DNA from 3 places in the Arthrobacter sp. NPDC058127 genome. Region 1 is predicted to be linked to each of the others. Evidence: riboswitches for the same ligand, from Rfam matches in the RefSeq annotation. Region 1 holds a riboswitch; each other region holds the start of a gene.

Evidence for each region. A riboswitch is a leader RNA that binds a small molecule or an ion and turns the genes downstream of it on or off. The one in region 1 is predicted to bind thiamine pyrophosphate.
Region 2: another riboswitch for thiamine pyrophosphate. It lies ahead of thiO (glycine oxidase ThiO); the one in region 1 lies ahead of ACFVTG_RS09780 (ECF transporter S component).
Region 3: another riboswitch for thiamine pyrophosphate. It lies ahead of thiD (bifunctional hydroxymethylpyrimidine kinase/phosphomethylpyrimidine kinase); the one in region 1 lies ahead of ACFVTG_RS09780 (ECF transporter S component).

The regions. Positions count from the first base shown of each region.
Region 1 is NZ_JBHVTT010000005.1:113,559-123,875, forward strand. Features, by position in the region: gene ACFVTG_RS09740 (Na+/H+ antiporter subunit A) at 1-1,452, shown strand, start outside; gene ACFVTG_RS09745 (Na(+)/H(+) antiporter subunit C) at 1,449-1,904, shown strand; gene ACFVTG_RS09750 (Na+/H+ antiporter subunit D) at 1,901-3,502, shown strand; gene ACFVTG_RS09755 (Na+/H+ antiporter subunit E) at 3,499-4,065, shown strand; gene ACFVTG_RS09760 (monovalent cation/H+ antiporter complex subunit F) at 4,062-4,340, shown strand; gene mnhG (monovalent cation/H(+) antiporter subunit G) at 4,330-4,809, shown strand; gene ACFVTG_RS09770 (DUF4235 domain-containing protein) at 4,806-5,066, opposite strand; gene ACFVTG_RS09775 (NUDIX domain-containing protein) at 5,118-5,891, opposite strand; TPP riboswitch at 6,040-6,176, shown strand; gene ACFVTG_RS09780 (ECF transporter S component) at 6,253-6,882, shown strand; gene ACFVTG_RS09785 (ABC transporter ATP-binding protein) at 6,882-8,531, shown strand; gene ACFVTG_RS09790 (energy-coupling factor transporter transmembrane component T) at 8,528-9,334, shown strand; gene ACFVTG_RS09795 (UDP-N-acetylglucosamine 1-carboxyvinyltransferase) at 9,544-10,317, shown strand, end outside.
Region 2 is NZ_JBHVTT010000003.1:316,641-326,957, forward strand. Features, by position in the region: gene ACFVTG_RS07585 (SDR family NAD(P)-dependent oxidoreductase) at 1-671, opposite strand, end outside; gene moeB (molybdopterin-synthase adenylyltransferase MoeB) at 705-1,916, opposite strand; gene ACFVTG_RS07595 (TetR/AcrR family transcriptional regulator) at 2,020-2,658, shown strand; gene ACFVTG_RS07600 (DUF3107 domain-containing protein) at 2,709-2,933, shown strand; gene ACFVTG_RS07605 (hypothetical protein) at 2,970-3,272, shown strand; gene ACFVTG_RS07610 (4a-hydroxytetrahydrobiopterin dehydratase) at 3,323-3,988, opposite strand; gene ACFVTG_RS07615 (thiazole synthase) at 4,049-4,855, opposite strand; gene thiS (sulfur carrier protein ThiS) at 4,859-5,095, opposite strand; gene thiO (glycine oxidase ThiO) at 5,092-6,432, opposite strand; TPP riboswitch at 6,424-6,543, opposite strand; gene thiE (thiamine phosphate synthase) at 6,570-7,259, shown strand; gene ACFVTG_RS07635 (RNB domain-containing ribonuclease) at 7,297-8,817, shown strand; gene ACFVTG_RS07640 (DEAD/DEAH box helicase) at 9,108-10,317, shown strand, end outside.
Region 3 is NZ_JBHVTT010000001.1:662,199-672,515, forward strand. Features, by position in the region: gene obgE (GTPase ObgE) at 1-510, opposite strand, end outside; gene rpmA (50S ribosomal protein L27) at 654-917, opposite strand; gene rplU (50S ribosomal protein L21) at 978-1,286, opposite strand; gene thiD (bifunctional hydroxymethylpyrimidine kinase/phosphomethylpyrimidine kinase) at 1,707-3,227, opposite strand; TPP riboswitch at 3,219-3,315, opposite strand; gene ACFVTG_RS02980 (Rne/Rng family ribonuclease) at 3,476-6,634, opposite strand; gene ACFVTG_RS02985 (vitamin K epoxide reductase family protein) at 7,105-7,800, shown strand; gene ndk (nucleoside-diphosphate kinase) at 7,891-8,310, opposite strand; gene ACFVTG_RS02995 (DUF4233 domain-containing protein) at 8,364-8,816, opposite strand; gene ACFVTG_RS03000 (bifunctional folylpolyglutamate synthase/dihydrofolate synthase) at 8,819-10,180, opposite strand; gene ileS (isoleucine--tRNA ligase) at 10,184-10,317, opposite strand, start outside.

The DNA.
Region 1 (10,317 bases):
GTGTCCCGGGCGCAGGGCCGTGTCCCGGACTGGGTGGATGGCGATCGTGCCTACCAGCGCACCATCGGGGCCTTGGACGACGTCGCCGTGTGGGTCACCGGGCGCACGCAGCGCGGTTCCCTCTACTTCTACCTGGCGGTCATTCTCACGGTGGCTTTCGCCGTCCCGCTCACGGCACTTATCGTGGCCAACAAGCCGCTCCCGGGCGGTCTCTTCCTGATCGACCCGAATTCGCCGCTTCAGCTCATCGCCGCGGCAGGAATCGTTGTTGGCGCGCTGGCCGCAGTTCGCGCCAATAAGCGCTTCCTCGCCGTGCTGATGGTGTCCGTCACCGGCTACGGCATCGCGCTCATGTTCGCGTTGCAGGGAGCACCGGACCTCGCCTTGACGCAAATGCTGGTGGAGACCATCATCCTGGTGGCCTTCGTGCTGGCGATGCGAAGCCTCCCTCCGGAGCTCCGGGACCGCACCGGCGGCAAATACCGGGTGGTTCGCGTCATTATCGGCGTGGCGTTCGCGGTCACCATGATCTTCGTGGCGATCTACGCGATGGGCGCACGCATCGCCGAGCCTGTGTCGCTCTCCTTCCCCCGGCTGGCCTACGAGGGCGGCGGGGGACTCAATGTGGTCAACGTGACTTTGGTGGACATCCGGGCGTGGGACACGTTCGGTGAGATCTCGGTGCTGGCAATCGCCGCTACCGGCGTCGCGAGCTTGATCTTTGTCCGAAGCAGGGGGGAGCGCCTCAACAAGGCCTCCACGATTCCCGAGGGCACTGTGGGAAGGCGCGCCGCCGCCGGGGGCAGTTCGCGCGACGACGCCTCGCTGGCACTCGTCCGCAAGTTCGCGGGCAGCCTGACAGACCCCTGGCTCGTGGCCGGCCGAACCCTGGCACCCGAACGGCGTTCCATCATCTTCGAGGTGGTCACGCGGCTGATTTTCCACTCGATGATCGTTTTCTCCGTGTACCTGCTGCTGGCGGGACACAATCTTCCGGGAGGCGGCTTCGCCGGCGGACTCACTGCCGGGCTCGCCCTGACCATCCGATACTTGGCCGGCGGACGGTTCGAGCTGCGGGAAGCCGCACCGATCAGCGCCGGCATGCTGCTGGGAACGGGGCTTGCGACGGCGGCCGCGGCGGGCTTCGTGCCGTTGCTTCTGGGCGGTCAAGTGTTCCAAAGTGCCATCATCGAGTTCTGGCTGCCGCTATTCGGTGACATCAAGTTCGTGACCTCCACGATCTTCGACATCGGCGTGTACCTCGTTGTCGTAGGCCTTGCCCTGGACGTGCTGCGGAGCTTGGGTGCCGAGATCGACGAACACTTCGAAGAGACCGCCAGCGGAGACGCGGGGGGTTCAGGGGACGCCCGACCGGAAGCCCGTGCGGCTACTGCGACGGCGGCAAGCACTGCAGCGTCGGCAACCACCTCGCCCGGGAAAGGGACCCCATGAGCGTCAACTTGACCTTGTTGATCGTCATGGGAGTGCTCTACGCCTGTGGTATCTATTTGATCCTGGAACGCAGCCTGACCCGCGTCCTCCTGGGGCTCATGCTCCTGGCCAACGCCACCAACCTTTTGATCCTCGCGACGGGTGGCTATGCCGGACTTGCCCCGCTGTTCAACAAATCGACGGATCCGCGCGACTACAACGATCCTTTGCCGCAAGCGTTGATCCTGACGTCGATCGTGATTTCCTTCGCGGTGACGGCATTCATGCTTGGCATCATCTACCGGACCTGGGCGTTGGCACGCCAGGACGATATCCAGGACGATGCCGAAGACCGGCGCGTCGCGAAGACACCCAGCTTTGACGCCGAAGACGACTCGGTGGTTCCCGAGGAAACATCCGAATTCCCGGTCACGGCAGTCACCGAAGCTGCCAAGGAAGGAGGCCCCCTGTGAACATCGCCAGCCTGGCGCCGCTCGCCGTCGTACTTCCCATCCTCGGTGCCGCACTGACATTCGCCCTGAACAGGAACCCGCTGGCCCAACGCGCGGTCAGCATCGCTTTGTTGTCCCTTACCTTGCTCCTGGAATGCTGGCTCCTTGCCTCGGTATGGACTACAGGCACCGCGTCCGTCACTCTGGGCGGCTGGCAGCCGCCGTTTGGCGTGGTGATGGTGGTAGACCAGTTCTCCTCGCTCATGTTGGTGGTCTCCTCCGTCATCAGCCTCGCCGTGCTCGTCTATGCCACCGGCCAAGGCATGGCCGACGGCGACCGCGAGGCACCGGTCTCGATCTTCCACCCGACCTACCTGATCCTGGTGGCCGGCGTCTCCAATGCCTTCCTCACCGGTGACCTCTTCAACCTGTACGTCGGCTTCGAGATCTTGCTGACGGCGAGCTACGTGCTCATGACCTTGGGCGGCACCGGTCCGCGCATCCGCGCCGGGGTCACGTACGTGGTGGTTTCCGTCGTGTCCTCGGTGTTGTTCCTTATCGCCATCGCGATGATCTACGGGGCCACCGGGACCATCACCATGGCGGATCTCGCCATCAAGTTGGCCGAACTGGATCCGGGCACCAGGAACCTGCTTCACGTCATGCTGCTCGTGGCATTCGGCATCAAAGCCGCCGTGTTCCCGCTGTCCTTTTGGCTGCCGGACTCGTATCCGACGGCGCCAGCACCGGTCACAGCCGTGTTCGCCGGCTTGCTCACCAAAGTGGGTGTCTACGCCATGGTCCGGACGGAGACCCTCCTCTTCCCGGGCGATACTTTGAATACCCCGTTGATGGTGGTTGCACTCCTCACCATGTTGGTGGGCATTCTCGGTGCCATAGCCCAGAGCGACATCAAACGATTACTCTCCTTCACCCTGGTCAGCCACATCGGCTACATGGTGTTTGGGCTGGCCATGTCTTCCGTTGCCGGGCTTGCTGCCGCCGTCTTCTACGTGGCCCACCACATCACGGTCCAAACGAGCTTGTTCCTGGTGACTGGCTTGATTGAGCGCCGCGGTGGGAGCTCCTCCGTGGACAGGCTCGGTGGGCTCGCAAAGCTGTCTCCGCTCCTCGCGCTCTTGTTCTTCATTCCGGCCATGAACCTCGCAGGAATCCCGCCCTTCTCAGGGTTCTTGGGGAAGCTCGGACTCCTCCAGGCAGGCATTGCCCTGGGGACGCCACTGGCCATTACCTTGGTGGTGGGCGGCGTGGTCACGAGTCTCTTGACGTTGCTGGCAATTGCGCGCGTCTGGAACCGCGCCTTCTGGCGGAAACCGGAGGATGCGGATTACCCTGCCGCCGTCCTGAAAGACACGGCGGCCGTCGGGCTGCTTCCGCGGACCATGGTGGGGCCAACCGCCGCGCTCGTGGTCTTTGGCGTGGCGCTGACAGTCTTCGCCGGTCCGCTGTTCCAATTGGCCGGAAACTCCGCGGAACAGATGCTGGACCGTACCGCGTACATCCATTCCGTGCTCGGCGGGAATGCCAAAGTTCCAGGAATCGCGGCACCGCAGGGTGACGCACCCACCGGGGCCGTACCGCAGGGAGGTGGCAAGTGAGCCGCAAGCGGATTTCGTTCCGCACCGAGTTGCCCCTGCTGGTCTGGCTGGTGGTCGTTTGGGGTGCGCTTTGGCGGGACTTCAGCCCCGGCAACCTGGTGTTCGGTGCGCTGATCGCGGTGGTGGTAGCCAGGGTCTTCTACTTGCCTCCAGTGGAGCTCAGCGGACGATTCAACGTGCTGCGGGCCATTCCTTTCGCCGTCGTGTTCCTTGGCAAAGTGGTGGCCGCGAGTTTCCAGGTCATGTACTTGGCGGCCTTCCGGGGCCCCTCGGTAACCAACGCCGTCGTCGCGGTTCCCCTGCGTAGCCACTCCGACCTCATGGTGACCGCAACAGGGCACGTGATTTCGCTGATTCCGGGTTCCCTGGTGGTGGAGGTGGACCGCTCGACGTCCACGCTCTATATCCACGGGCTCAATGTCCGCAACGATGTGGACACCGCCAAGCTGCGCAAGGAAGTCCAGGACACGGAGGCCTCGTTGATCCGGATCATGGGTACCCGCACGGAATTGGACGCACTCCAGGCCGAAGGCTGGCCTGCAACGAGGGGAGCCGGCTCATGAAAGACATCGTGCTGATCGTCACGGCGGTGATTCTTAGCCTCGCGGCGGCAGGCGCGATCTACAGGATCGCCGTCGGGCCTTCATTGCTGGACCGGGTGCTCGCCTCAGACGTGCTGCTCGCCATACTGGGTGCCGCGCTGGCCATCGACATGGCCGTCAACAGGCACCTCAACAACCTCGTGCTGCTCGTCGCGCTGACGCTGATCGGGTTCATCGGATCGGTGACGGTGGCCCGCTTCGTGGCCGACCGGAGGGGACAAGTCAATGACTCCTAACGCCACCGGAGCGGACGCCGTCATCGATGCCGTCACCGCGGTACTGCTGATTGTTGGTGCCCTGATGTCATTGGGCGCGGCAATTGGACTGTTGCGGTTCCCGGACCTCATGAGCCGCATGCATGCAGCTACCAAGCCCCAAGTGCTGGGGCTGTTCCTTGTCTTGGCGGCCATGGGGCTGCAGATGCGCGAATGGTGGGTTTGGCCGGTCCTCGCGGTCGCTTGGATTTTCCAACTGCTGACTGTGCCCGTGTCCGCACACATGGTGGGCCGGGCAGGGTACCGGACCAAGCACCTCCACCCCGAGCTTCTCAGCACAGACGAACTCGAGGCCGTGGTGCTGCGGGCTGCCGGTCAACGGGCGGCGGAGAAAGCTCAAGAAGCGGGCTCGGCAATGCCCCACGCTGGGAACGCCCGCAACGGCGGGAGCGCAGGTCCTAACGGCGTCAACGGCGGGCCGTCAGCCTAGACGATGTCCTGCGTCTTCGAGAAGCGGGAGATGGCGCGCTGGGTGCTCCGGCCGGCGAGAACCTGGATGACGGCACTGACAGTTGCCGAAATCAGGGCGAAGGTCAGCGCTGAGCGGAGGCTCGTCTCCATGTCGTCGTGTCCCTTGGGCGGCTTGTTGCCCGTGGTTTTTTCCCACAGCGCGTTGACGAGCTTGGTGCCGACAAAGCCTGCGCCGATGCTCACGCCGGTGCCGAGCAGTTTGATGAGGAGGTTCATTCCGGGACTCCTTGCGGGTGGAAACAGGACCGTCCCCAGCCTAACCCCACTTCAGGGCAGTTCCGGAGCAACGGATGGGGCTTGGCGCCTCAGCCGGAAGAACTCCTGCAAGGCTCCCGGCTTTGGACGCACGGGAACAATGTCACGGTCTTCGGCCAGCACCGCTTCCACCGTGCCGAGGGCGAGGAGCTCATCCAGTAGCGCCAGCGTGGGTGGCATGAGCTTGAGCGTTCCGGCGGCTTCGGCATCCAGGATTCCGCGGACCGGCATCCACAAGGACGATGACGCTTCCGTGGTCTGGTGCCTTGGCTCGGCTCCGGAAACCGGGCAAGCAAGGTAGAAGTACGTGTCGAAGCGCTTGGGCTGGTCCGGCGGAGTGACCCAGTTGGCCCATGGGCGGAGGGTGGCGGCGTCGAGCTTCAGCCCGGCCTCTTCGAACACCTCACGCTGCGCGGCCGCCAGTACCCGGCCCGCGTTGAACCGGGCGGAGGAAGGCTCGACGGCGATGCTGCTCCGGTGCCATGCGGCGGCGTGGCGCTCGACGACGTCGTCCGTGAAGTCCCAGCCGGAGCTGTCCGCCTGGTCCACTCGTCCGCCCGGGAAGACGACCATTCCGGCAGCGAAATCCATCGTGGACACCCGGTGCTGGACGAACACCTCCAAAGCCTGCGCCGCGTCTCCAGAGCGCCCAGGAACTGCGGCATCCCGGAGCAGGATCACGCTCGCGGCGAGCCTCGGTTCGGCCACTGTGGTGCTGTTCGCTTCGCCCATGCCTGCCAAGACCGCTCCTTTGCCCGCTTGCTGTGTCACATTCTGCTGGATCATTCTCCCAGTTTCTGTGGCCGCCCGCGCCATTCCGGGCCGGACTGCGCTCGCCCGGCAAATGATCCAGGGGAATCCGTCGGAACGCTTTTTGCCGCCGCGCCCGCAACCCCTCCAAGGTGTAAACTGAACCACGCCCAAAAGGGTGGATTGATAACGACAGGGGAGCGCCGCCGTCGGGCTCGCAGCAATGCGGCACGGAGGACGGGCGCTGAGAGTGCGGACAGCCGCAGACCCTCGAACCTGATCCGGCTAGTACCGGCGCAAGGGAGTCGAGTTCTCATAGTGTCCGGAACCGGCGCGGCGGAGGCCGCTCGCAGGCAACCGGGGAACACTTTCCCCTCCTGTTCCTCAGGAGGACAAAATGACTGGTATTTCTGCAAGGCCGGGCCTCACCAAGCCTGGTTACAACTGGCGCGTCGTGGACATTGTTGTGGCGGCACTGATCTCGATCGCCGGTGGCGTGATCTTCTGGGCATGGGACCAGATGGCTCTGGTCGCCACGCCTATGTCCGCCGGCTACCCGCCCCTGAGCGGCCTGATCGCCGGCGGCTGGATGATTCCGGCAGTCTTGGGCATGCTCATCGTCCGCAAGCCCGGTGCGGCAATTTTCTGCGAAACAGTGGCCGCCACGAGTGAGCTCATCATGGGTTCGCAGTACGGCACCACGGTGCTGATCTCGGGCCTGCTCCAGGGCCTCGGTGCGGAACTCATCTTCCTGGCCTTCATGTACAAGAAGTTCAACCTGCCTGTGTCCCTGCTGGCCGGTGCCGGTGCGGGCCTGTTCTGCGGTCTGAACGACTCCTTCCTGCCGTGGGGCTGGAACATCGCCTACGAACCGGTCGACAAGCTCGCGTACATCGTGTTTTGCACGATCTCCGGGGCCGTCATTGCCGGTGCCCTGTCCTGGATCGCTACCCGCGGCCTGGCCAAGACTGGTGTGCTGAGCGCGTTCGCGTCCCGCAAGGCCGCTTCGGAGCCCGTCTTTTCCTGATGCCCAGTCCTGATTCCGGCACCTCTGCCGTGGTGCGACCCGCCGCCATTTCCGCGCAAGGCTGGGGCTGGCGGCACGCCGGCCGCACCACGCAGGCCATCCACGCCCTCGACCTGGACATCCGTCCCGGCGAGCGTGTTCTGCTGCTTGGCCCCTCGGGCGCAGGCAAGTCGACCCTCCTGCATGCCCTGGCTGGCGTGTTGGGCGAGGAAGGGGACGACGCCGACGAGACCGGTTCGTTGCTCGTGGATGGTGTTTCGCCGAAGGCCCAGCGGGGCCGTGCCGGACTCATGCAACAGGACCCCGAAACCCAGGTGGTGCTTTCCCGGCTGGGCGACGACGTCGCGTTCGGCGCCGAAAACCTTTGCGTGCCGCGGGAAGAAATCTGGAAGCGGGTCCATGAAGCGCTCGACGACGTCGGGCTGCGGCGTAGTGCCGGTGGCAGTGCGAGCGGCAACTTTGCGCTCGACCACCCGACGTCGGCCCTCTCGGGCGGGCAGAAACAACGCCTTGCGCTGGCCGGCATCCTCGCGATGCGGCCCGGCTTGATCCTCCTGGACGAACCGACCGCCAACCTGGACCCGGCCGGAGTGTTGGAGGTCCGCGATGCCGTGGGCCGCTGCCTGGACAAGACGGGCGCCACCTTGGTGGTGGTGGAGCACCGGGTTTCGGTCTGGAAAGACCTTGTGGACCGGATCGTGGTGCTCCAGCCGGGCAGTTCCTCCTCCACGGGAGTCTCGACGCCGGCGGTGCTCCTGGACGGCGATCCGGACACCGTTCTGGCGCAAGCAAGGGACATGCTCACTGCTGCGGGCGTTTGGGTGCCCGGGTACGTGCCGGCCACCCGGCCACGTTCGGGAACAGGCGCCGGAACGGCGGCCGGCTCCGGGGCGGGGAACGGGGCGTGGAGCTCCGCGGCGAGGAACGCGGGAGAGCTACTGCTCGCCACCCAGGAGCTCGCGGTGTCCCGCGAGCGGTCACGACGCCGGGGGTTCAAAACCATCCCGCCCCTTCCCGTGCAGGCCGGACTCAACGCCGAAGTGTTCGCCGGGCGAGCGCTGACCATCACTGGCCCCAACGGCGCGGGAAAATCGACGTTCGCTTTGACTCTTGCGGGGCTGTTGGCGCCGGTGTCCGGGGCGGTGACTGCCGCCGTCGGGCTCAGCGACGGTGCCGGCACTGACCCGTTCAAGTGGAAGGCCCAGCAGCTGATCTCCCGCATCGGGACCGTGTTCCAGGAGCCCGAGCACCAGTTCGTCACCGGCCGGGTGCTCGACGAGCTCATGTTCGGCCCCAAGCACCTTGGCCATGGCGAGGAGCGCGTGGACGAGTTGCTGGAGCGGCTGCGCCTGAGGCATCTCGTGGACGCCAATCCGTACACGCTCTCCGGCGGCGAAAAGCGCCGGCTATCGGTGGCCACCGTGCTTGCCGCGCATCCCCGCGTCCTGGTGCTGGACGAACCTACTTTTGGCCAGGACGCGAACACGTGGGCTGAGCTTGCGTCGTTCCTGTCGGAACTGCTCGACGCCGGCACATCCGTGGTTTCCGTGACCCACGACCAGGAATTCAGCTCCGTCCTGGGCGGCGCCGAGATGCGGCTCGAGCCTGCATTCCAAGGCGGCGCCCGGCAGGAAGCGGGTGCGGCATGAGGGACGCACTGACCCTGCGCGGCAACAATGCCCTCCTGACACGCGCGAATCCGCTGGCCAAGTTCGTGTCGGTCTTCCTGATCACCCTGGTGTTGGCGTTGTCCATCGACTTGGTGTCAGCCTCGACCGCGCTCCTCGGCGAACTGGCGTTGTTCCCCCTCGCGGGGCTCACCGTGCGCTTGCTCTGGCAGCGCGGCTGGCCCTTGATTATCGCGGCCGCGCTCGGAGGTTGGAGCACCGCGATCCTGTCGGCGGACAGCGGAAGGATACTGCTCGACGTCGGGATCTGGTCTATCAGCGAAGGCTCACTTCAGCTGGGACTCGGCTTCATGCTGCGTGGCCTGGCCATCGCGCTGCCAGCCATCCTCCTCATGAGCTGCACCGATCCGACCGACCTTGCCGATGCCTTGGCGCAGAAGGCGAAACTGCCGCACCGTTTTGTCTTGGGCACCTTGGCTGCGCTGCGGCTCGTCGGGCTCATGGCGGAGGAATGGCAGACCATCGGCATGGCACGGCGCGCGCGGGGTGTCGGCTCGCACGGGAGCCCGCCGCAACGGTTCAAGGCCATGCTCGGCCAAAGCTTCGGGCTGTTGGTCCAGGCGATCCGTCGGGCGTCCCGCTTGGCCGTGACCATGGAGGCGCGGGGCTTCGGCGGCGGACGGCGGACCTGGGCACGCGAATCCACCTACAGCCGCCTGGACGTCTGGGTTCTCGCTGGCGGGCTGGTCATTGCGGCCGCAGCCGTGCTCGCGGCCCAATGGGCAGGGACGTGGCACTTCGTCTGGCTGAAGCAGCCCAACTGACTCGCATTTGTTGTCGTTTTGGGGCCTCATAACGACAACTACTGCGAGTTACTTGGGTGGACGAGTGGCTGGCTTCTGGTGGCCGCGAGCAAACGCAACACGCAGGCTTTGGACCACGCATATCGCACGAGACGACTATTCTCCAGCATAATCGGCGTGTTGTGTCACAAAACCTCCAGTCCGTAGACCATCCGTGATATTTATTAGTCATGACGCAACCGACTGCCGAACATGTAGGTCTCCTTCTTCGCGACGCCCGTGGCGAAAAGGGCTGGACACAGGGACAGCTCGCTTCGGAACTGGGTACCAGCCAAAGTGCCATTGCCCGTATGGAGCAGGGCAAGCAGAACCTCAGCCTACGCATGATCGAGCGCCTTGAGTCGATCTTCGGGCGAACTATCGTCAAGGTCGGCAAACGGCAGATGACCCACCTGCGTGTGGAGGGCGGACGCACGCTCTCCGGCTCGGTGGACGTCAACAGCAGCAAGAATGCCGGCGTCGCCCTGCTCTGCGCGAGCCTCATCAATCGCGGCACCACCACTTTGCGCCGGCTTGCCCGGATCGAAGAAGTCAACCGGATCGTCGAGGTCTTGACCTCCATCGGTGTCGAGTGCACCTGGCTGAACGGCAACGATCTGCGCATCCGCCGCCCGGAGACCCTTGACCTCGCCTCCATGGACGTGGAGGCCGCACGCCGCACCCGCAGCGTCATCATGCTGCTCGGCCCCCTCCTCGATGAGGCAGCCTCATATCAACTGCCCTACGCCGGCGGTTGCGATCTCGGGACTCGAACCGTGGAACCGCACATGCAGGCGTTGCGGCAGTTCGGGCTCTCGGTGGAGGCCAAGGCCGGCTTCTATTCGGTACAGGCCCCACCTGCCGACGGCGACCACCGCACCTTCGTGCTCACGGAGCGCGGCGACACCGTGACCGAGAACGCCATCATGGCCGCCGCACACCGCAGCGGTACCACGGTGATCCGC
Region 2 (10,317 bases), on a different contig from region 1:
CCGGGATGGACCGCGAAGGCCCGCACCCCGGAGGAACTGCCCACGCGGTCCAGCTCGACGGCGAACAGTGCGTTGGCCGTCTTTGCCTGGCCGTAGGCCTTCCACTTGTCGTAGCCGTTCTCGAAATTGATGTCCTCGAAACGGATGGGCGAGAGTTTGTGCCCGGTGGAGGACAAGGACACGACGCGTGCAGAACCGGAAGCTGCCAGTGCGGGCCACAAAGTGTTGAGGAGCGTGAAGTGGCCCAGGTGGTTGGTGGCGAATTGGGATTCCCAGCCCGGACCCACGCGCTGTTCCGGGCTGGCCATGATGGCCGCGTTGTTGATCAGGATGTCCAGCGTTGGGTTCGATTCCAGGAAGCGTACCGCGAAATCCTTCACTGCCCCCTGATCGGCCAAATCCAAGGCCTCCACGGTGACTTGCTCCGGTGCCAGGCCGGCCGCGGCGAGGACTTCCGTGGCGTGTTCGGGACGCCGGGCGGGAACTGTGACCCGGGCTCCAGCGGAGGACAGGGCCTTCACCGTTTCCAGTCCGAGCCCGGAATACCCGCCCGTGACAATTGCCGTCTTGCCGTGGAGGTCCACTCCCGCCAAAACGTCCGACGCCGTCGATCCGTGGCCGAAACCCGATCCGATGGGGTATTGCGGTGTGTTCATGGATTCCTCAATCATGTCGGGACCTTCGCGCTCACCAGCATTGTGGGTTCAGTAAACCGGTTTGCCCGGCTCGACGTCGTGCACCCACGCCAGGATCCCGCCGTCGAGGTGGCTCACGCGCGTGTAGCCGGCGCGCTGTGCGGCCGCGAGCACCGCGGCGGAACGGGTGCCGCCCTTGCAGTGGAACACGATCTCTTTGTCCTGCGGCAGTTCCGTCCATGCCTCTCCCGCCAGGATGCGTCCCTGCGGGATGAGCACTGAACCGTCGATGCTCACGATCTCGTGTTCACCGATCTCGCGGACATCCACCAGTTCGAAGTCGCGCTCCCCCGCAGCGCGGGCCTCGAGCATTCCCGAAAGTTCGGTGGCGGTCACAGTCGGAACCGAGTCGCCCGCGGGCGCCGGGGTGATGCCACAGAAGGCTTCGTAGTCGGTCAATTCGGTGATCGGCTCGGCCTCCGGGTCTTTCGAAACCTTGATTTCGCGCCAGCTGCCGCCGAGCGCGTCAAAGAGCGCCACGCGTCCCAGCATGGAGCGCCCGACGCCGGTGATCAGCTTGACTGCCTCCGTCACCATGAGCGAGCCGACAGCGGCGCACAGCATGCCGAACACGCCGCCTTCGCCGCAGGACGGGACCGAACCGGCCGGAGGGGCCTCGGGATACAGATCCCGGTAGCTGGGTCCGTGCTTCTCCCAGAACACGCTGACCTGGCCGTCGAAGCGGAAAATGGATCCCCAGACGTACGGTTTGCCGAGAATCGCGGCAGCATCGTTGACCAGGTACCGGGTGGCGAAATTGTCTGCGCCGTCCAGGATGAGGTCGTAGCCGGAGAAAATCTCCAAAGCGTTGGAGGAGTCCAGGCGCACGTTGTGCAGTTGCACGTTGACCAGCGGATTGAGTTCCTTGATGGCGTCACGTGCCGATTCGATCTTCGGCCGGCCCACATCGCCGACGCCGTGGATGATCTGGCGTTGCAGGTTGCTGAGGTCTACGTCGTCGTCGTCCACGATTCCGAGCGTCCCCACCCCCGCGGCGGCGAGGTACAGCAACGCCGGAGAGCCCAGCCCGCCTGCCCCGATCACGAGGACTTTTGCATTCTTGAGCCGACGCTGACCGGCCGCTCCGATTTCGGGAATAATGAGGTGGCGCGAGTACCGTTCGACCTCTTCGGTGGTCAGCCCCGCGGCCGGTTCCACGAGTGGCGGCAGCGTTGAAGAAGGAGAGGGCGGCAACGTTTGGGCAGCAAAAATAGTGGCCATACTCCAAAGTATGCCTGCCGCTGCCGCCCGGTCATATTACTGCGCAGTATTGTGGTCATAACTGCAAAGGAAAGGCGGCAGACAAGTGGCTGAGAGTGCACGTATCAAACAGGAGGCACAGGTCAGGCAAGATCGGATCGGTTCGCCACGCTCGGCAAGGCTGCCACGCGATGAGCGCCGGGCCCAGCTCTTGAACGCCGCCTTGGAAGTTTTCGTTGCCAACGGCTTCCATGGTGCTGCGATGGACGAAATCGCCGAGACCGCCCATGTCAGCAAGCCGGTGCTGTACCAACACTTCCCGTCCAAGCGGGAGCTCTACATGGCCCTCCTCGACAGCCACCTGGCCATGCTCACGGACCAGATGCTGACGGCACTCAATTCGACGTCGGACAACAAGGAACGCGTCCAGGCCGTCATGCGCGCCTACTACCGTTTCATCGCGAGCGATGACCAAGCCCACCGGCTCGTCTTCGAATCCGATCTCATCAATGACCCGGACGTCAGCTCCCGGCTGGAAACTTTCAACCGCACTTTCGCCGACGCCGTCGCCAAGGTCATCGCCGAAGACACCAAGCTGCCCCCGCTGGAGGCCCAGTTGCTCGGCCGGGGCTTAGCAGGAATGGCGCAGGTCAGTGCCCGGTATTGGCTTGAGACCGATGGCGATTTGGACCTCGATGTCGCCAGCGATTTGATCTACCGTTTAGCTTGGCGCGGAATCAGTCGCTTCCCGAAAGAGTCCTAGGCTACAAATAGAGGACTGAGTAAATTCTTGATTGGCTGGGAGGCCCTGCTGTGGAAGTAAAGATCGGCATTCAGAACGTTGGCCGTGAGATCGTGCTGGAATCCGCTCTGGATGCCGAGGCTGTTGCCAAGATCGTGGGCGACGCCATTGCCAATGGCACGGACCTGCGTCTGACCGACGAAAAGGGCCGTCAGGTCATCGTTCCCGGCAACGTCCTCGGATACGTGGAGATCGGTGCCGAAGAAGTACGCCGGGTCGGCTTCGGCGCGCTCTAGCTCATACGTCAGAACACCAGCGAGCCAGGAGTCCGCATGCTCTCACTTGTCATCGTGGCGCTAGCCACCATCGCTTCAGGCTTCATCGTCTGGGGAAATGACAAACACCGTGGCACATATGGCATCGCCCTGCCCGCCGGTGTTTCCCTGGCCGTCGCCATGCTGAGTTGGATGATCTTCATCCAGCTTGGCTTTGGCTACCAGCCCGGGGTGACGTGGATCCCGTGGGTCCTGCCCGTCATTTTGGGTACCGTGGCGGCCGCGGTGGTCTCGTACTTCCTGGGCCGCCACCGGGCCCGGCACGACACCGCCCAGCTAACCGCGGCCCTCAGGCTCTAGCTGGCGGCGAGACCCTAGCTGGCGCCGCGGCTCTACCGCTTCGGCTCAATCTACAGATCCGGCCCGTCACCTGCTTCGGTGCAGAGGCACAGCCGGTTTCCTTGTGAATCCGTGACCACCACCCATTTGGGTGCGTGGTCACGGTCCATTAACGCACCCGTCGCCGCGGTTTTCTCCATGGCGGGTCCCGATTCAGCCTGGCTCCTGTGCACATCCAGGTGGATCCGGTTCGGGTTGGGTGTTTCAGTTGTTTGGAACCACACGTTGGGCCCTCGCCCATACGGGTCTTCGAGGTCTCCGAAGCGGCCTTTGCGGTAGCCGAGCGCCACCCTCCAGACTTCCGAGATCTCTTCCGGATCCGGGGTGTCGATTCCGACTTCAACCGTCCGGTAGAGCCCGGGTTCGGCCACTGCCCCGGCTTCCGCGGCCACCTGGCTGGCGTTCGTGGCCGCCCGGACGTCGCGCCGGGTCACCTCGCTCCCGGCGTCGTGGGAGGTGTACCGGACGAACACCCGGTTGAAGCGCCAGTCCAGGTCCGGGTGGTGGTTCTGCTGCTCGGCGATGCGCCCGACGGCGGCAACCAGCTCCAGTGCGGCAGCCGACGTCGGGGATTTATAGACGGTGACGAGGCCGCCAAGGCGGTACCGCCAGTCCGGCAGCTCCGCCAAGGCGTCGTCGATCGCGGACCTGCTAAGAACGTCATCCTTGCCGGCCATGGTGGCTCCTTCGCTGACGGGGAAATTCGCAGGAATCCCCGGAGAGGCCAGCGTGGGCCGCTAGAGGAACTCGGCCCGGCCTTCCATCGCCGAGGAGGCCAGGGCGTGTTCCCGGCGCGGGATGCGGCCCGCCTGCTTCGCCAGCCTACCGGCGATGACTGCGTGTTTGAAGGCCTCGCCCATCTGCACCGGGTTCTGCGCACGGGTGACCGCGGTGGCCAGCAGCACGGCGTCGCAGCCGAGCTCCATGGCCAGCGCTGCGTCGGACGCGGTGCCGATGCCGGCGTCGAGCACTACCGGCACAGAAGCGCGGGACACAATCAGCTCGATGTTGTGGGGATTCAGGATGCCCAAGCCGGTGCCGATGGGCGCGCCCAAGGGCATCACGGCAGTGGCTCCGAGGTTTTCGAGGCGAAGTGCCAGCACGGGGTCGTCGTTCGTGTATGCGAAGACCTTGAATCCGCGGTCGACGAGTTTCTCGGTTGCGTCCACCAACTCCACGGCGTCCGGCAGGAGCGTGTGCTCGTCCGCGATGACCTCAAGCTTCACCCAATCCGTTTCCAAGGCCTCCCGGGCAAGCTCGGCTGTCATGACAGCATCCTTGGCGGTAAAACAGCCGGCCGTGTTGGGCAGGACACGGATGCCGTGGTCCACGAGCAACTGGAACAGCGAACCTGTTTCCGTCGGTGAGTACCTCCGCATGGCAACGGTGGTGAGTTCGGTGCCCGAGGCCAGCAAGGCTGCCCCCAGTCCGTCCAGGCTCGGGGCTCCGCCGGTCCCCATGATGAGGCGCGAGCCGAACTCAACACCGTCGATCACCAGGGCGTCGGTCCGGGTGCTTGCTGCTTCAGTGCTTGCCGTGGTCATGGTTCAGCCTCCCTGTACTGCGGTAACGATTTCGAGTTCGTCGCCCTCTGCGAGCGCGGTTGCCGCCCACTGGCTGCGCGGCACCACTTCGGAATTGCGTGCGACGGCGACGCCGATCTTGCGTCCGTCGGCCGCCTGGCCGCTCGAGTCCACAACCCGACCGGTGATGTGGCTCACGAGGGTGGTGACGGACGCGTCGTCGCTCAGCGTGTGGTCTGCGCCGTTCAATTTGATGTTCATGCGTGGTCCTTCGGAAGGGGATTCGAGGTATCGGCCGATGGGCCGTTTGTGGAGGCCCTTGCTGCTGAAAGGGGGCGGGAGAAGCGGTCCGGGCGGAATTTGCTCCACCGGGGATCGGCGGTGCCGTCCATCAGCCCGACGCAGATTTTCGCCGCCGCCGGAGTGAGCAGGACGCCGTGGCGGAAGAATCCGCTCGCCACGATGAGTCCGGGCACGGTCCCTTCGCTTCCTTCCACCCTTTCGGCACTTTTTACCCTTACACGGCCCAGCAGCGGTGCATTGTCCGGAGTGCCCGGACGGGCGCGGGCAGTTGCTTCCAGGAGCTCCAGTTCAGCCACGGCCGGGACCAGTACCTGGGCATCGCGGAGCAACTGGTACACACCGCCCGCCGACACCGGGTTGGCCGCTCCCCCGGACGCCGACAATCCGTCTTCACGTTGCGTTGCGCCGATCACCACTGTCCCGTCCTCGCGGGGAACGATGTAGACGGGCACTCCGCGCACGATTCCCCGCACTGTGGCGGTGACCAGAGGTTGCAGCTGGTCCGGGACGCGCAGCCGCAGTATGTCGCCGTACACGGGACGCAACGGGAGCGACAATCCATCCGGCAGGCCCTTCAAGCGGGCGGCGCCCAGGCCGTTGGCAACCACGGTTTCCGCGGCGAGCACTTTGACGCCTGAGCCAAGCACGGCCCCGACGACGCGTCCGTCCTCCCACAAGAGGCCCGCCGCCGTGTCGTGGACCGCAAAACCGCCCTCGGCCCCCGCAATCCAGCTGGAATTGCCCGGCTGGTGGTCTGCCAGTGCGCCAAGGATCGCGGCCGAAAGCCGGCGCGGATCCACTTGGTGGTCGCCCGGGATGTCGAAGGCACAGGAAATCTGCGGGCTCAACAGCGGCTCACGCTCCCGGGCCTCGCGCAACGGCACGGATTCCACCAGCAGGCCGTTGGCCAGTTGCACGTCCCGGAGGTCGGCGAGCGCCCGGCGGTCCGCAGCGTCCGCGCCGACGGCGAGGGTCGGCGTCGTACGGTAACCCGTGCTGCGTCCGGCACTTGAGCCAGTCACATTGTGTTCGAAGTCCGGCCACAATGCCGACGATTCGAGCATGAGTTCCAGGAGGTCCTCTTCCTGGTAGTGCAGTTCACTGACGGGCGCCAACATGCCCGCCGCCGCGAAGGTGGCTCCGCTGGCCGGTGCGGGATCGATCAGGGCAACCGAGCGGCCGGACCTTCGGGCTTCCGACGCGATGCCAAGGCCGATGACACCGCCTCCGATCACCGCCACATCCGCGTGCAGGGACGCGCGCAGGGGTTCGTGCCGGGTGTTTACTTCGTCCATGGAGTCCTTCCCTACGCCGGTACTAGCCGGATCAGGTCAAGCGGTCGGCGCTGAAGCCCTCTCAGCCGCGCGGCGATTGTGACTGCCGCCGCGGCTCCCGCGGTACCAGCCCAGTTTAGAGGAACTACTCTGTTTCCATGACCCAGCACGATGTCCACACCACCGCCCGCCTCTACCTCTGCACCGACGCCCGCAAGCAACAGGGTGATTTTGAGCAGTTTGTCGACGCCGCATTCGAGGGCGGCGTGGACATCATCCAGCTGCGCGACAAGACCATCGAAGCGGCAGAGGAACTGGAGCTCCTGGAGATCCTGCAATCCGTGGCGCACCGCCACGGCCGTCTCTGGGCCGTCAACGACCGCGCGGACGTAGCTTCCCTCTCCGGCGCACCGGTGTTCCATATCGGCCAAAAGGACATTCCACTGCGGGCGGCCCGGAAGCTGCTCCACGACCCCGCCATCATCGGGCTCTCCACGCACACGCCGGAACAGATTGACGCAGCCATCGCCGCATCACCCGGCCGCAGCGGGCTGGACTACTTCTGCGTCGGGCCGGTATGGGCCACCCCCACCAAGCCCGGACGCTCCGCCGTCGGGCTCGATCTGGTGAAGTACGCCGCCAACGCGGTGAAGCAGGCAGACGAGGAGACCGTCGGCGGTGTTGTGCTCCCTTGGTTTGCGATCGGCGGCATCGATCTCAGCAACGTGGAAGAGGTAGTGCGGGCCGGCGCCAGCCGCATCGTGGTGGTGCGAGCCATCACCGAAGCACAGGATCCGACGGCGGCGGCCCAGGCACTCCTGGCCGCCCTTGACGCAGCGGCGGCCTAGCGAGACGCCGAAAGATTTTGGAGTTACCCTGACTTTCGTGTCACATCAGCGGATAGCCCCGAATGTCAGTGAAACGTCGAACCGGCTCGCGGAAGCACTGGCGGCGCTTCGGACTGAACTCGAGCTGCCCGCCGGCTATCCCGTTGAAGCGCTGCGTGACGCCGAAGCCGCGGTTTCCGGACACACCCTGCCGGTGCAGGACCTCACGGACGTTCCGTTCATCACGATCGACCCGGCCTCTTCCACCGATCTGGACCAGGCCCTCTTCATTGACCGTTCCGGCGATGGTTACAGGGTTCTCTACGCCATCTCCGATGTGCCATCCTTTGTGCCGCCCGGAGGAGCGCTCGACGCCGAGACCCGCCACCGGGGGCAAACATACTACGCCCCGGATGGCCGCATACCGCTGCACCCCGAGATCATCAGCGAGCATGCCGGAAGCCTGTTGGCCGGCCAAACGTGCGGCGCATTTGTATGGGACTTCGAACTCGATGCCGAGGCGGAGTTCCGCACCGTCTCCGTCCGCCGGGCAAGCGTTCGCAGCCGCGCGAAGCTCAACTACAAGGGTGTCCAGGCGGAGATCGATTCCGGAACGGCCGATCCGGTCCTCCAACTCCTCAAGGACGTCGGGCTCAAGCGGGTGGAACTCGAACGCCGCCGCGGCGGAGCAAGCCTGAACATGCCTGAACAGGAAATCGTCCAATTGCCCGACGGCGAGGGGTACAGGATCGTCGCAGCTCCCTCGCTGCCGGTGGAGGACTGGAACGCCCAGATTTCCCTCATGACCGGGATGGCCGCCGCGCAACTGATGCTCGACGGCAAAGTGGGAATCCTGCGCACCATGCCGGCGCCCGATGAACGCTCGCTGCTCCATTTCAAACGGCAAACGGGGGCACTCGGCAAGCCCTGGACCGAGGGGACCAGCTATGGCGAGTACCTGCGGACCCTCGACGCCAAGGACCCCCGGCAACTGGCCATCCTCCACTCCGCGGGGCTGCTTTTCCGCGGCGCCGGCTACACGCCTTTCGACGGCGAAGTACCGGGAAGCGTCATGCAGTCAGCCATCGGCGCACCGTACGCCCACACCACGGCGCCATTGCGCAGGCTGGTCGATCGTTTTGTCCTGGTCATCTGCGAAGCACTGAGTAATGGAACAGAGATCCCTGCATGGGCCAGGGACGCTTTGCCGAGCCTGCCCGAGATCATGGCGTCATCCGACCAGCTTGCCGCCAAAATGGAGCGCCTGGCCCTGGACACCGTGGAGGCAGCACTCCTGGTGAACCACATCGGACAGGAATTCGACGCCGTCGTGATCTCCGGATCGAAACCCGCCAAGAACAACGGAAACGGCAACGGGAACAACAACGGGAACCACACCAACAACGGAAACGGCAATGGGAACGGAGCCCCGCACGGCCCCTACGGCATCGTCCAGATCGCCGAACCCGCGGTCACCGCTCGTTGCGACGGCGAAATGGAGTCCGGTACGAAGGTCCGTGTGAAACTGCTTGACGCGGACATCGCCACCCGCGAAATCACCTTCGAACTGCTCCCGTAGCGCACTCAGTTCGCAGGCCTGGAACCGCGATCCGGGGTTTATTGCCCCCAGACGCTAGACTGTGTGAGTAGTAATGGATGCCCGGTCGTTGATTCAGTTAATTTTCTTGACATCAACAAGCCCGCCCCTACGCGATCTTGAGATACACCAGCTGGTCCCCAGTGCCAGTATTTAGATAGCCCGCGATCGGCTTCCACTGGATTTGCTTGCGCCCATTCGTGCTCCGGAACGGCCCGGCCACAACCGTTGAGCACGCAGCGCAGCCCAAAATGAATAAGGAAAACTCCACTGTGAGTGAATTGCACACCCATGAAGTTCTGACAGACGGAACCGAAACGATCGAACCCGAGGAAACCATTTCCTCGGACGAAACACCGCACGAGATCGCAGAAAAGTCCTTCGCCGACTACAACGTCCGCGCCGACATCGTTGAATCCCTCGCCGATGCCGGAATCACCCACCCCTTCCCCATCCAGGCCATGACCCTCCCGGTGGCCTTGGGCGGTCACGACATCATCGGCCAGGCCAAGACCGGCACCGGAAAGACCCTCGGCTTCGGCATTCCGGCGCTGCAGCGCGTCGTCGGACCCGGCGACGCCGGCCATGAAAAGCTCGCTGTCCCGGGCGCACCCCAGGCCCTCGTGATTGTTCCTACCCGTGAACTCGCCGTTCAGGTGGCCAACGACCTCCAGACAGCATCGCGGAAGCGCAACGCCCGCATCGCTACCATCTACGGCGGCCGCGCTTACGAGCCCCAGATCGAAGCCCTGCAGAAGGGCGTCGAGGTTGCTGTCGGCACGCCCGGCCGATTGATCGACCTCTACAAGCAGAAGCACCTGAACCTCAAGAACGTTCGCATGGTGATTCTCGACGAAGCAGACGAGATGCTTGACCTCGGCTTCCTTCCGGACGTGGAGACGCTGATTGCCGGCACTCCCGCCGTCCGCCAGACTCTTCTCTTCTCGGCAACCATGCCCGGCCCGGTCATTGCCATGGCCCGCCGCTACATGACGCAGCCCACGCACATCCGTGCCGCCGACCCGAACGACGAAGGCCTGACCAAGCGAGACATCCGCCAGCTGATCTACCGTGCCCACAGCATGGACAAGATCGAGGTCGTGGCCCGCATTCTGCAGTCACGCGGCCGTGGCCGGACCATCATCTTCACCAAGACCAAGCGCACCGCAGCCAAGGTTGCCGAGGAACTCGTGGATCGCGGCTTCGCTGCCGCGGCTATCCACGGCGACCTCGGCCAGGGCGCCCGCGAGCAGGCCCTGCGCGCCTTCCGCAACAACAAGGTCGACGTCCTGGTGGCCACGGATGTCGCCGCCCGGGGCATCGACGTGGACGACGTCACGCACGTCATCAACTACCAGTGTGTCGAAGACGAAAAGATCTACTTGCACCGCGTTGGCCGCACCGGCCGTGCCGGCAACAAGGGCACCGCGGTCACGTTCGTCGACTGGGACGACGTCCCCCGCTGGGCCCTCATCAACAAGG
Region 3 (10,317 bases), on a different contig from region 1:
TGCCGAGGGGAAGCCGACCAGCGCGATGTCTGCGATGGACTTCAGTTCCAGGACGATGTCGCTGGAGTCGCCTTCAATACCGAGGAGCGCGAAGCCGGGAGCCCGGCGCTTCTGCGAAGACAACGAAGAGTTGCCAAGGCCGCCCTGGCCGCCTGCAGCGGCGATGAACTCGGTGCCTTCACCGACAAGGTCAGCAAGGACAACGCCGTCCTTGGTCTTGACCACGGTGCCGTCCGGGACGGGAAGCACGAGGGTTTCGCCGTTCTTGCCGCCGCGCCAGTCGCCCATGCCCGGGCCACCGTTGGTTGCGTGGCGGTGCGGTGCGTGGTGGTAATCAAGCAAAGTAGTTGTCTGTGCATCGACGCGCAGGATGACGTCGCCGCCATTGCCGCCATTGCCGCCGTCGGGTCCGCCGAGGGGCTTGAACTTCTCGCGCTTAACAGAGACACAGCCGTGGCCGCCTGTTCCGCCGGATACGTGAAGTACTACCCGGTCTACGAAGGTCGCCACGTGTTTCTCCTCTATGTGGAAATTACTGCTTGAAATGCGTTTGCCGGCTGATGCGCCGCCGCCCGCCCTAGTAAATTCTAGTGCGGTTAAAAAGACAGATGGAGCGGGCCATACGGCCCGCTCCACCCGTTCAGAACGTGTTATTACTCTGCAGCTGCAGCAGCAACGATGTTCACTACGCGACGGCCACGGCGAGTACCGAACTCAACCGCACCTGCCTGCAGGGCGAACAGGGTGTCGTCGCCACCGCGGCCGACACCGGCGCCCGGGTGGAAGTGGGTGCCGCGCTGGCGGACGATGATCTCGCCTGCGGAAACGACCTGGCCACCGAAGCGCTTTACGCCGAGGTACTGGGCGTTGGAGTCACGACCGTTGCGAGTGGAGCTCGCGCCTTTTTTATGTGCCATTTGAAATGCCTGCCTTTAAATTCTGGGGAATCTGTTGAAAACCTGAACAGCAACCAGTGGTTACTTGATACCGGTGATCTTGATCTTGGTCAGTTCTTGACGGTGACCCTGGCGCTTCTTGTAGCCGGTCTTGTTCTTGAACTTCTGGATGACGATCTTCGGACCACGGAGGTCTTCGAGGATCTCAGCCGTAACCTTGACCTTGGCCAGATCCGCAGCAGCGGAGGTGACCTTGTCACCGTCCACCAGGAGCAGTGCGGGCAGCTCAAGAGTGCTGCCGGCTCCACCGGGGACGCGGTTCAGGGTTACGTAGTCTCCAACGGAAACCTTTTCTTGGCGGCCGCCTGCGCGGACAATCGCGTACACCACTTGGGCACTCACTTCTCTCGACGTTTATTACTAAATTTGCGTGCGGAACCCCGATCCGAAAACGGGCCTGGTTCACGCTGTGCCTCAACGCCGTGGACTCCGGTACGGAATCCATGAGTCATCCCTTGAACAGTTCCAAATGAAACGTCAATTCCAAATGAAAGGTCTCTAGGGGCATAACCCAAGTGTTGGCGTAAGCACCGAAGATCTAGATTACGCTAGTTTCGCCTTCGGCTGCAAATGAGGCCAGGTCCGGAGGCTGCCACGTGATGGCTGCCACAGACTGGCTATGCCGCCATCCGGTACCGTGCCCGTCCACCTTACCCTGCCCGCCGGGAAAAGCTCGGATCCTCACCCCGACACGCTGCGGCGCCTGCCGAAACAGCCCTTCATCCCGTCCCTCCGCGACAGGAACCAAGGTCAGCTGTGCAGCCTTGGAGCATCGAAGAACGCAGTTTCATAGCGGCAGGATTGGGAGAAAGCCTCCATCATGGCCGCGCGCTCGGCCGGTGAGGCAGCCTGCGCGGCGGCATCCGTGAGGTCGATCGCCTTGCGGGTGGCCTCTGCGAACGCCTCGTCTGCGTAGGTGCGCAGCCAGTCGGCGTAAGGGTGCTCGTCCGACGCTCCTGCCTGGACATAGCCACGGTGGAGCTGCTGTCCCACCTCGGCGTACAACCAGTAGCAGGGCAGTACTGCGGCCAGCAGCACGGCATAGCTGCCCGACGCCGACGCCGCCAGCAAGTGGTCCACATAGGCCTTGGTGACGGGGCCCAGTTCTCGGCTTCCCTGGCGTCCGCTAAGCCAATTCCGATGCAGCTCGGACTCGACTTCGAGGCACATCTGCGAGCCGCGGGCCCAGAACAGCTGTTCGTTTTCGCTGGGGGCGAGCGCACTTGCACGCGCCAGGACCCGGGAATAGCCGTTGAGATAGATGGCATCCTGCGACAGGTAATAGCTGAACTGCGCTTCGCTGAGCCCACCGGTTTGCAAGTCCTGGATGAAGTCCAGGCCATAAATGGCCGCAAGCTCCGATTGGGCGGCGTCCCACATCCGGACCGCGAAGTCCCCCGGCTGAAGGGAGTGCTGGAGAGTGTGGAAATGATGGATGGGCCCGTTGCCCTTCCCCACCTCCAGCCTCTCGGATTGGGTCAGCGCCTCCTGAAGCCAGGGCTTGACTTCATGCAGGGCAGACTCCCAATCGCCGAGCCGCGCTTTTGCCGTCGCCATCGCAGACGACAGGGAACATCCCGTGCCATGGCTGTTGCGGGTCTCCACGCGTTGGCCGGCGAATTCCACCACGTCCTGGCTCAGGACTCCCCCGGTGTTGACCAGCGCATCGGGGCAGCCGGATCCTTGCAGATGGCCTCCCTTCACCAGGACGGTGTTTCCGCAGGCAGCGGCCAGACGTTTGCCTTGCTCCAACGCCGATGCCCAGTCGGTGGCAACAGGCTCGCCAAGCAGCATGGCCAATTCAGGAAGGTTGGGGGTCACCAAGTCGGCGAGGGGCAGAAGTTCCCGCAGTGCGGTTTCAGCGGACTCCGCGAGGAGCCGGTCGCCACTGGTCGCGATCATCACCGGATCCAGCACGACGACGGCGGGGCGCGCCTCGCCGAGCCAGCGGCGGACTTCGTGGATGACGGCCGCGTCCCCGAGCATGCCGATTTTGACGGCATCAACGGTGATGTCGTCGCTAATGGCATCCAATTGCTGCCGCAGGAACTCCACGGGAGGCACGTGAACGCCGGTGACTCCCTGCGTGTTTTGTACTGTGAGTGCCGTGATGACGGCCATGCCGTAACCGCCGTTGGCGGCAATGCTCTTCAGGTCAGCTTGGATCCCGGCACCGCCCGACGGATCCGAGCCGGCAATGCTGAGGACCCTGGGGATAGGGCGCTGGACGGCCTTGAGCGGGTAGACAGCCGAGTGTGCCGAAACAGTCATTCGAGACATCCCTTCGCCGGTGCTAACCGGACAGGTTCAACGGGTCTGGTCTCAGCCGGCTTGGTGCGCGGCACCCCGTGTCAGTCCCCTAGCTTAACCCGGATCACACCTCGCCCGCTGAAATCTCCCTTTGTAACCGCACTGTCGTGAGGTCCGGCAACTGGTCCGGCAAATGGGCCGGCAACGCCGAAGCCCCGGCGGTTTCCGCAAGAGCGGGAACGGCCGGGGCTTCGGACTAGGTACTGCGTTTAGAGTTCGGACTTGGGCACGCCGACTCCGAGAATGATCGGTTCTGCTGCCGCCGTCGGCTTGACCGGGGATGCGTCGGGCGCCTTGGCCTCGTGCGCGGCCCCACCGGAGGCAGCGGCTGCAACCTCGTGGTGCTCCACGTTGGTGGCGTTGGCGGCACCCTGGGCACGGCTGGCACTACGGTTGCGGCGGCCCCGGCGTCCACGCGAAGCCGACTCCAGGGATTCCCCGCTTGCAACGGCCGCGGGAGCCTCTGCGGGCGCTTCCCGGGACTCCGTTGCGGCCGTCGCGGTGTCCGGAGCTTCTCCGAGGCCCGCGAATGCCTGCGCCAACAGATCCAGGCTCATGGCAGGAGCGCCACTCGCCGGCTCTTCTTCGTGGTGGACGAAAGGCAACGCCACTTCCTCGCCGCCGAATCGCAGCACAGGCTTCGAGCGTTCCTCGCTACCCGAAGCAACGGCAGGAGCCGAGACCGGGGCCGCGGGTGCCTGCAGAGGGGTTGCTTCCGCTGCGTGCCCGTCGGCGAGCAATTCCGCCGCGTGGTGGAGTTCGTCGTCGTGCAGGTGGGCAGCGTGGGCCGCAGCCGCGATGGTCGCAAGGGCTGCGCGGGTGGCTGCCTGGCGGTTCGGATCAGTGGATTCCACGGAGTGGACCGGCACAGGAGGGGTGATCGGGAGCTCGGAAGTCCCCTGCCCTGTCCCCCTGCCGCGGCGGCGCTTGCGCTGCTCCGGGCGGACGGCCGGGAGTGACTCCGTGCGCGGGTGGTGGTGTTCAGCGGCCACCACGTTGGCCCGGCGATGCTCCACGGGCTCGTCATGCGTGACGATTCCGCGCCCTGCGCACGTTTCGCACTGCTCGCCGAAGACCTCAAGCAGGCCGGTGCCCATGCGCTTGCGGGTCATCTGGACCAATCCAAGCGACGTCACTTCCGCGACCTGGTGCTTGGTGCGGTCCCGGCCGAGGCACTCGACCAGGCGGCGCAACACGAGATCGCGGTTGGATTCCAGGACCATGTCGATGAAGTCGATGACGATGATTCCGCCGATGTCGCGCAAGCGCAGCTGGCGGACCACTTCCTCGGCGGCCTCAAGGTTGTTCTTGGTGACGGTTTCTTCGAGGTTGCCACCGCTGCCGGTGAACTTTCCGGTGTTGACGTCAACAACCGTCATGGCCTCGGTGCGGTCGATCACGAGCGAACCACCGGAGGGCAGGAAGACCTTGCGCTCCAATGCCTTGTGGATCTGTTCGTCCACGCGCCATGCCGAGAAGATGTCCTGATCCGACGTCCACTTTTCGAGACGTCCCACCAGATCCGGCGCCACATAGGTGACGTAGGCCTCGATGGTGTCCCAGGCTTCATCGCCGGAAACGATGAGCTTGGAGAAGTCCTCGTTGAAGACGTCGCGGACAACCTTGATGGTGAGGTCCGGTTCGCCGTACAGCAGTTCCGGGGCCAGGATCTTGGTAGATGCGGACTGGCTTTCGATGCCTTCCCACTGGGCCCGCAGGCGGTTGATATCGTGCGTCAGTTCTTCCTCGGAAGCACCCTCGGCGGCGGTGCGGACAATGACGCCCGCGTTCTCGGGGAGGCGGTCCTTGAGGATCTTCTTCAGACGGTTGCGCTCGACGTCGGGCAGCTTACGGGAGATGCCGGTCATGGAACCGCCGGGCACGTACACAAGGTAGCGGCCGGGAAGCGAAATCTGGCTCGTCAGGCGTGCGCCCTTGTGGCCCACGGGGTCCTTGGTGACCTGGACCAGCACGGAGTCTCCTGATTTCAGGGCGTTTTCGATGCGGCGCGGCTTGCCTTCCAGGGTGACGGCATCCCAGTTGACTTCACCGGCGTACAGCACGGCATTGCGGCCGCGTCCGATGTCGACGAATGCGGCTTCCATCGACGGCAGCACGTTCTGGACCTTGCCCAGGTAGACGTTGCCGATCAGGGAATCCTGCTGTGTCTTGGACACGAAGTGCTCCGCGAGCACGCCGTCTTCCAGGACACCGATCTGGATCCTGTCGTCGCGCTGGCGAACGATCATCTGGCGGTCGACGGACTCACGGCGAGCCAGGAATTCGGCCTCGGTGATGACCTGGCGGCGGCGGCCGGTCTCGCGGGACTCGCGGCGGCGCTGCTTCTTGGCTTCAAGGCGAGTAGAGCCCTTGACGCTCGTGACGCGGTCGGAGCTGCTGGTGGTCTCAACGTGTGCGCGGGGAGCGCGGACACGGGTGACAGTGTTGGGGGGATCGTCGTCTCCGCCGCCCGTCAGCTCCAGGTCCTGGTCACCACGACGCCGGCGCCGACGGCGACGGGAGGTCACGCCTTCTTCGAGCGCCTCCTCGGTACCGGCTTCTGCCTCGTCCTCGGATTCCGCAGAGGTTTCTTCTCCTGCTTCGTCACGCTCGGTGCCCCGGCGTCCGCGACGGCCACGGCTGCGACGCCGACGGCGGCTGCCGGCCTCGTCCAGTTCGTTGTCCTCGGAAACTTCCTCAGCTTCGGCCCGCGGTTCTTCTTCGACGACGGCCGGCCGGACAACTGCGCTCAGGTCCGGTGCCTGGAAGATCATGGACGTTACGGAGGCAGGCTCCAGGAACAGCGACGCGATCGGGCTCGCAGCTTCCGCCTCGGCGGCCGGCGCCTCGGTGGTTTCCTCGGGCGTAATCTCCGCAGCCGGAGCTTCTTCAGGCGCAGTCTCCGCAGCGGGCGCTTCCTCGGGCGCAATCTCCGCAGCGGGCGCTTCGACCGCTGCTTCTTCGGAAACGGGCTCGGCGCTCTTTGCCCTCGTCGTGCGACGGCGGCGGACCGGCTTTTCGGGGGCGGTTTCGGCCTCTGCTGCTACGTCAGGCACGACGGCGGCGGCAGCCTCCGTCGCCCCGCCAGCTTCCGTCGGAGCTTCCTCAGCGAAACCTGGCAACGGCTCCGGAGTTTCTACCTTCTTTCGAGCCCTGCTACGCCGGACAGGGGCCTTGGGCTCTTCGGTGTCCGCCGACTCGGCGAGCGGCTCAACGGTGGCTGCGGCAGCTCCGGCGTCGGGGGTTTCGTCCGCGGCGACCGTCTTCGGTGCCGCCTTGCGCCGGGTGCGGGTGACCTTCTTGGGTGTTTCAGTGGTCTCGGTGGACGCCGCATCTTCGGCGGCGGCTACAACTTGCTCGTTATCCATATGTGGCAACACTCCTGCCCTTGCGCAACCGCCACATCCGGTGCCCAGAGGGGCAATATTGTCAAAACCCGCAGGCGTTGACAGAAGTCAGTAGTAGTCTTTCCGGTTCGCACCAGCATGGGGGTGCGGCATCCACGGAAAGCCGGCTTCGCTCCAAACCCGTTGTTCTAATGCCACAACCAGGTGCCGTCCATTGTCACTGCGGGCCTACCGGGGATCATTGGATCCTGGGCATGCCCTGCATATGACTGGCGGTCTTGGGAACAAGATACCGGACCGGATTCCGCATGTGGATCGGCTTCCGGCCATGTTCATTCTCTCACACGCCCGCACTCCCGGCAGGAAGCACACCCTGAAAGCTTCCGTGCCGCCGCCCTCCCTGGGCAGAAGCTTTCAGCCGCCGCGGCTAGAATCCTCCCAAGAGCAGTCCCCGGCCGTGCGCCGGGCCTTCCAGAAAAGGACAGCCAACCATGCCGAGCCCCGCCAGCCCGAACCTGGCCAACAACGATGCCCGCTCCCGGCAGGAGAAGACCGGGAAAACCCCCGATGGGAAGGACGCCGCCGACGCAGCCTTGCCGCGCATGGTCCGCGACCGTCCCTTTGCGTGGCTTCTCCTCGCCACCGGCGCCATCGCGTGGCTTGCATCCGGGGCGCTCGTGCTGGAAAAGCTGCAGGTTCTGATCGATCCCAACCATGTAACGGCCTGCGACCTCAATCCCTGGGTATCCTGCGGCAGCGTCATGAAGACACCGCAGAGTTCAGTTTTCGGCTTCCCCAACATGTTCATCGGCATCGTCGCCTTCGCCGTGATCATCACCACCGCCATGGCGATCTTTGCCGGGGCCAAGTTCGCGCGTTGGTACTGGATCGGACTGCAAACCGGCATCACACTGGGCTTCATCTTCATCGTCTGGCTATGGTCCCAGGCACTGTATGTCATTCACATCCTGTGCCCGTTCTGCATGGTGGTGTGGGCCTGCATGATCCCGCTCTTCGTCTTCGTGACCATTAGGAACGTAGCGCACGGCGTCATTCCAGCGCCCGCACGCCTGGCCAAGATCCTCAGCGAGTCCGGTTGGATCATCTCCGCGCTGCTCTACGTTGGCGTGATCGCGAGCATTTTCTTCGCCTTCATCAATGTCTTCATCGGTACCTCGGGATACTGAGCACGTATCCCTCATTTGAGCCATTAACAGCCGAAGGGGCCCATGTTCGCGTGAACATGGGCCCCTTCGGCTGTATGGCGTGGCTGGAAGCTACGCGCCGAACCAGATCTTGATCTCGCGCTCGGCGGAATCCACCGAATCGGAACCGTGGACCAGGTTCTGCTGCACGGCCAGGCCCCAGTCACGGCCGAAGTCGCCACGGATAGTGCCGGGCGCCGCCGTCGTCGGGTCCGTGGTTCCCGCAAGGGAACGGAAGCCTTCGATTACGCGGTGGCCCTCGAAGATAGCAGCGACAACCGGGCCGCTGAGCATGAACTCGACGAGCGGCTCGTAGAACGGCTTGCCCAGGTGCTCTTCGTAGTGCTGCTCCAGCAGTTCGCGGGTGGCGTTGACCTTCTTCAATTCGGCCAAGGAATAGCCCTTGGACTCGATGCGGGCGAGGATGCTGCCGCTCAAGTTGCGGGCGACGCCGTCGGGCTTGATCAGTACAAGGGTGCGCTCAATGCTCACGGTTGCTCCAATGTTGAGTGTGTGGGTTTCCCAGCCAGTTTACGGGGTTTCGCTCAGGCGGACTGCCCGGCAGAGTCTTCCCCATGGGTGGCGTTCCATTCGGCTTGCTCACGATCACGCTGGGCGTTCTCGCGGTCGATCCGCATGCCGGCACGGATGCCGTACCACCAGCAGGCCGCGAACAGGACGCCCACCACGAACATCGTGGGCTCGACGAAGCCCGAAAGAACCAAGACCAGCTGCAATACCCAGCCGACACCGATGCCCCACGGCTTGCTGAGCACGGCACAGGCCAGGATCAGCACAACGCTCAGCGTAATGCCGAATGTCAGGATCAGCGCTGGCTGCACCTCTCCACGCTTCAGTCCAAAGACAGCCAAGGTGGCGAAGAACGCGACGAAGGCCTCCAGGAGCAGCACGGTCGAAGCGAACATCACCTTGGTGGAGCGGCGCTTCTTGGGCATCCCGGGCCGCCATTCGCGCTGGGCTTTGGTGAGTTTGGCCACGCTCAGGAACCAACCTTCCCGAGGAGCATACGGGCTTCGGCCACCACAGTGATGGAGCCCGTGACGAGGACGCCGCCAGCCAGGTCATCGTTTGCTTCGGCACGCTCCACGGCCCACTCGATCGCGTCATCCAGCTTCTCGGCAATGTGGACGTTATCCGCACCGAAGCCAAGGTCGACGGCGAGATCTGCCAGTTGCGCAGCCGGGATGGCCCGCGGCGAGCTGGACTGCGTGAAACAGAACTCCTCTGCCAATCCACCCAGGGATTCCTTGAGCTGCCTCAGGATTTCTTCCGCGTCCTTTTCCTTCAGGATTCCGAGGACAACCACCAGCTTGCTGAAGCTGAAAGCCTCTTCAATTGCCTCTGCCGAGACGCGGATGCCATCCGGGTTGTGGGCGGCATCCACGATGATCGTGGGAGCGGTGCGCACCACCTCGAGACGGCCCGGCGAGCTGACGTTGCCGAAAGCTTCCCGCAGCACGTCGCCGTCGAGTTCCTTCTCGCCTCCACCAAGGAATGCCTCCAGGGCAGCGACGGCGACTGCGGCGTTCTCGGCCTGGTGTGCGCCGTGCAAAGGAAGCAACAGGTCCTCATAACGGCCTGCGAGCCCCTGGATGGTCAGCACTTGGCCCCCGACGGCAACGCTGCGGGACTCGACGCCGAATTCGACACCCTCGAAGCGGAATGGCACGCCGGCCTCGCGCGCCTTCTCAAGCAGCACTTGCGCGGCGTCCACGGGCTGGGCAGCGCTGATCAGGAAGCCGCCCGGCTTGATGATTCCGGCCTTCTCGCGGGCGATATCCTCGGTGGTGTCGCCGAGGAGATCAGTGTGGTCGAGGGAAATCGGAGTCACAACGGAAACCTGTCCGTCACCCACATTCGTGGCATCGGTGATGCCGCCCAGTCCCACTTCAATCACGGCGACATTGACGGGTTGGTCCGCGAAGATCGCGAAGCCCAGAATGGTGAGGCACTCGAAGTACGTGAGCCTGGGCTGGCCATCGGCTTCGAGTTCCTTGTCCACGATCTCGAGGTACGGACGGATCTCGTCCCAGATCCGGACAAAGGTCTCATCGGAAACCGGCTCGCCGTCGATGCTGATGCGCTCGGTGACCTTCGACAGGTGCGGACTCGTGTAACGGCCCGTGCTCAAGCCGTGGGCACGAAGCCCCGCCTCGATCATGCGGGCGGTGGATGTCTTGCCGTTGGTGCCCGTGATGTGGATGATCGGGAACGCCTTGTTGGGCTCCCCCAGCACGTCCATGGCCCGGTAAAGGGGCGCCAGCCGCGGCTCCATTTTGTTTTCCGGGGCGCGGCCCAGGAGTTCGGCGTAGACGCTTTCTACGGAGAATTCGTCGCTCATGTTCTAGGCCTCGATCTTGGTAACGGTGATCTGCGGCTCGACGGCGTCGCCGGAGACGACGGGGTCGAGCTTGAGGGACAGGGTTTCGGTCTTGACCAGCTCTTCGTTGGCGCGCAAGGCGTCAACAACGTCGTGGA